2 regions of the Streptomyces sp. NPDC034099 genome follow, and region 2 is predicted to be linked to the other one. Evidence: predicted binding sites of a transcription regulator. Region 2 holds the regulator's gene; the other holds the start of a gene.
The links. Region 2 encodes HspR, which represses chaperone genes until heat shock. Its sites were predicted from a motif close to TTGAGNNNNNNNNNCTCAA; they were not measured.
Positions count from the first base shown of each region.

Region 1: the regulator HspR is predicted to act here: its motif matches at 1,081-1,099, upstream of lon (endopeptidase La).

Region 1 covers NZ_JBVISR010000001.1:135,421-137,818, reverse strand. The annotation lists gene ACZ56V_RS00650 (response regulator transcription factor) at 1-134, opposite strand, end outside; gene ACZ56V_RS00645 (spermidine synthase) at 248-946, opposite strand; gene lon (endopeptidase La) at 1,122-2,398, shown strand, end outside.
Region 2 covers NZ_JBVISR010000004.1:280,839-283,236, forward strand. The annotation lists gene ACZ56V_RS13740 (substrate-binding domain-containing protein) at 1-1,071, opposite strand, end outside; gene ACZ56V_RS13745 (heat shock protein transcriptional repressor HspR) at 1,264-1,719, opposite strand; gene dnaJ (molecular chaperone DnaJ) at 1,725-2,398, opposite strand, start outside.

The DNA of each region.
Region 1 (2,398 bases), on a different contig from region 2:
TGCACCAGGAACCCCTCGGCGCGCAGGCGGGTCGCGATGGCGTCCACGATCGTCTGATCGTCCTCGACCACCAGCACCCGACGCTGGGCGCCCTGGGTGGCCGTGCCGTTGTGGGAGGTCTGTGTCTGCTCCATCGCCCGCCCCTGAGGTGTGCTTTCCGGAATCCGTGGGGTGATCCCATGACTGCGTTTGACGCTTGAATGATCCGCGTCAGGGCAGCAGCGTACGGGGAGTCACCGCGCCTTTGCTATCCAGGCCCGACGCCGATGTGCACGACGTCCGGAACGCCCCGGGCAACGGGGATCTCTTCGGTACGCACCTGTTGGAAACCGGCATTACGCAAGGTTTCTTCGAATTCCGGAGAGGGCTGCGCGGACCATACGGCGAGCACCCCGCCGGGCCTCAACAGGCGTGCGCAGCCCGCCAGTCCGGCCGGCGCGTACAGTCCGTCGTTGCCCTCGGTGACGGTCCAGCCGGGGCCGTTGTCGATGTCCAGGCACAGCGCGTCGTACGTGTCGGATGTCTCATTGACGTACGCGACCAGATCCGCCTCGACGATCTCCGTACGGGGATCGGCCAGCGCGTCGGCGGAGAGTGCGGCCAGCGGTCCGGTGCGGTGCCAGTCGATGATGGCGCCCTCGCGTTCGACGACCGCGATCCGGCCCCAGCGGGGGTCGGCGGCCGCGTGTGCGAGGGAGAAGCCGACGCCGAGTCCGCCGATGAGCAGGTGCGGTGCGCTCCGCCCGCCGGAGGCGGCCAGCGCGTCGGCCGCCGCGTCGACCAGGCGCCGCTCCGAACGCCCGTCGGAGGTGTCCATCAGGAAGCAGCCGTTCGCGATGATCTGCAGCAGCGTCCCGTGCCGGCGCAGGACCACCTCGCCGTACGGACCCTCGCGGCGGTCCAGCACCTCGGGGGCCTCGGGGGAGTCGTGGGTAGTGAGGGGCATTGGCCCATCCTGGCACCGCCCCGCGGAGGAATGCCGACCGGTTCGACGGTGCTGTCCCCAGAAGCGGGACGGGCCCAGGAGCTTGATCGCTGAGAGCGAACATCCCTTGGGGAACAATCCGGGGCTCCCTTTCATTGAGTCGATGTAACTCAACTTGACTGCCGAAGGGGAGATCATGGCTGCTGAGTCCGCCGCCTTCACACCGCTCACCCTGCCCGTGCTGCCGCTCGACGACGAAGTGGTCCTGCCCGGAATGGTCGTCCCCCTGGACCTGAGCGACGCCGAGGTACGGGCCGCGGTGGAGGCCGCCCAGGCCGCCGCCGGGTCCGAACCCGGCAAGCCCCGGGTCCTCCTCGTCCCGCGCATCGACGGCACCCACGCCGCCACCGGCGTGCTCGGCACGGTCGAGCAGGTCGGCCGCCTGGCCGACGGCGACCCCGGCGCCCTGATCCGCGGCCGTGACCGGGTGCGCATCGGCGCCGGCACCACCGGCCCGGGCGCCGCGCTCTGGGTCGAGGGCACCCGGGTCGAGGAGACCGTTCCCGATCCGCTGCCCGGCCAGGTCACCGAGCTGGTGAAGGAGTACAAGGCACTCGCCACCGCGTGGCTGCGCAAGCGCGGCGCCTGGCAGGTCGTCGACCGGGTCCAGGCCATCGACGACGTGTCCGCGCTCGCCGACAACTCCGGTTACTCGCCGTTCCTGACCACCGAGCAGAAGGTCGAGCTGCTCGAGACCACCGACCCGGTCGCCCGCCTGAAGCTCGCCACCCAGCAGCTGCGCGACCACCTCGCCGAGCAGGACGTCGCCGAGACCATCGCCAAGGACGTCCAGGAGGGCGTCGACAAGCAGCAGCGAGAGTTCCTGCTGCGCCGCCAGCTCGAAGCGGTCCGCAAGGAGCTGCGCGAGATCAACGGCGAGGCAGGCAAGGACGCTGCCGAGGAGTCCGACGACTACCGCGCCCGGGTCGAGGCCGCCGACCTGCCCGAGAAGGTCCGCGAGGCCGCCCTCAAGGAGGTCGACAAGCTGGAGCGGTCCTCCGACCAGTCGCCCGAGGGCTCCTGGATCCGCACCTGGCTCGACACGGTCCTGGAGATGCCGTGGAGCGTGCGCACCGAGGACGCCTACGACATCCGGGGCGCCCAGGCCGTGCTCGACGCCGAGCATGCGGGCCTGGAGGACGTGAAGGAGCGGATCACCGAGTACCTGGCCGTGCGCAAGCGGCGCGACGACCGCGGTCTCGGCGTGGTCGGCGGCCGGCGCGGCGGTGCCGTCCTGGCCCTGGTCGGCCCGCCCGGCGTCGGCAAGACCAGCCTCGGCGAGTCCGTCGCCCACGCGATGGGCCGCAAGTTCGTCCGCGTCGCCCTCGGCGGCGTGCGCGACGAGGCCGAGATCCGCGGCCACCGGCGTACGTACGTCGGCGCGCTGCCCGGCCGCATCGTGCGGGCGATCAA
Region 2 (2,398 bases):
GATGTCGGTGACCTTGTAGAAGTCGTCCGCGACGACCGTCTCCTCGATGTTCGCCTTGGTGAGGGCGACGACGGGGACGAGCTGGGCGGGGACGCCCTTGTGGGTGGGGCTGTCGACCTTGTCGCGGGCGAGCGCGTCGAACTGGATGTCCCGGCCCTGGACCCGCGCCACGGCCATCTCCGCGGCGTTCTCGGCCTCCTGCGGGTAGGACTTGTACACGCTCATGTACTGCTCGCCGGCGACGATCCGCTGCACCGCCGCCAGCTCCGCGTCCTGGCCGGTGATCGGCGGCAGGTCGGTGACGCCCGCGTCCTCCAGGGCCTTGATGATGCCGCCCGCCATGCCGTCGTTGGCGGAGTAGACACCCGCGATCTTGCTCTTGCCGATCTTCTCGATCGCCTCGGTCATGTTCGCCTCGGCGTTCTCCGGCTTCCAGTCCTTGGTGTCGAAGGACTGGGCGATCGTCACCTTGCCGTTCAGCTCGGACAGCGCCCCCGCCTTGAACTGCTTGGCGTTCGGGTCGGTGGGCGAGCCGTTCATCATGACGATCTTGTCGGAGCTGGACGGGTCGCCGCCGAGCGCCTCGATGAGGGAACGCCCCTGGACCTCGCCGACCAGCTCGTTGTCGAAGGAGATGTACGCGTCGATCGGGCCCTCGGCCAGCCGGTCGTAGGCGATGACGGGGATGCCGGCGTCCTTGGCCTTCTGCACGGCGGCGCCGATGCCGTGCGAGTCGACCGCGTCCAGCACGATCACGTCGACCTTGTCCTCGATCATCTGCTGCATCTGATCGGCCTGCTTGGTGGCGCTGGCCTCGGCGTTGGCGTACTTGACGATGCCCTCGTCCCGGGTGAGTTCGCCGATCTTCTTCTTGAAGAAGGGGTAGTCGAACTGCTCGTAGCGCGTGTTCTCCTTCTCCGGGAGCAGCAACCCGACCAGGAGGTCGTTGCCCTTGGACGGGCTCGCGTCGTCGCCGCTCTCCGACGCGCCCAGCACACCGCAGGAGGCCAGCGAGAAGGTCATCAGGGACGCGGCCACGGATATGGCGGTTCGACGGGCACGGCTGCTCACTGCGCTAGACCTTCCGACACACGGGTGTAGTTGGTACCGAGGGACCCAGGTGACCCGGGTGAAGGAAGCCAACGCTGTCTTCACCAAATCGTCAAGAAGTACTAGACCAATGAGACAGCACCGTTGTGAACAAGCCCCGGAGGACGAGTGCGTCCTCCGGGGCTTCCGGTGCCGTTTCCCTTGTGCCGCCTGTCAGTCCGAGGTCTGGCCGTGGCGCTTGGGCCGCCAGACCACCAGGGCGCTGGTCTGCTGTACCTCTTGGTAGGGAACCAGGTCACGGCGGTACGACGCGTGCACCGCGGCCTCGCGCTGGCGCATCGCCGTGGCCGCGCCGTCGAGGGCGGCGGCCAGCTCGGCCGCGCGGGCCTGGAGCTCGGCGACCTGGTTCTCCAGTTCGATGATGCGCTTGATTCCGGCCAGGTTGATGCCCTCGTCCTGCGACAGCTGCTGGACCTGTCGGAGCAGTTCGATGTCGCGGGCCGAGTAGCGCCGGCCCCGGCCGGGCGTGCGGTCCGGGGAGACCAGGCCGAGGCGGTCGTACTGACGCAGGGTCTGCGGGTGGAGGCCGGAGAGCTGGGCCGCCACCGAGATGACGTACACCGGGGTGTCCTCGGTCAGTTCGTACGGATTGCGTCGCCGACCGTCCATTCCCGTCAAGCTCCCTTCGCGGCCTGGAACAACTCCGCCCGCGGATCCTCGTCCGCGGTCGCCTCGCGATACGCCTCCAGCGCGTCACGAGCCTTCCCCGTCAGATCCTTCGGAACACTCACCTCCACGGTGACCAGAAGGTCGCCGCGGGTGCCGTCCTTGCGGACCGCGCCCTTGCCCCGGGCCCGCATGGTGCGGCCGTTGGGCGTGCCCGCCGGCAGCTTCAGCGTCACCGGCGGACCGCCCAGGGTCGGGACCCGGACCTCGCCGCCGAGGGCCGCCTCGGCGTAGGTGACCGGGACGGTGACGGTGAGGTTGTCGCCCCGGCGGCCGAAGACGGGGTGTTCCTTGACGTGCACGACCACGTACAGGTCGCCCGCCGGGCCGCCCCGCTCGCCCGGCGTCCCCTTGCCGCGCAGCCGGATGCGCTGCCCGTCCGACACCCCGGCGGGGATACGGACCTGCATCGTCCGCGAGGACTTGGCGCGTCCGGAGCCCTTGCAGACGTCGCAGGGGTCCTCGGCGATCAGGCCGCGGCCCTTGCAGTCCGGGCACGGGTCGGTGAGCGAGAAGCCGCCGCCCGAGCCCCGGGCGACCTGGCCGGTGCCGACGCAGGTCGGGCACACGCGCGGCGTGCCGTTCTTGTCGCCGGTGCCGGAACAGGCCTTGCAGGGCGCCT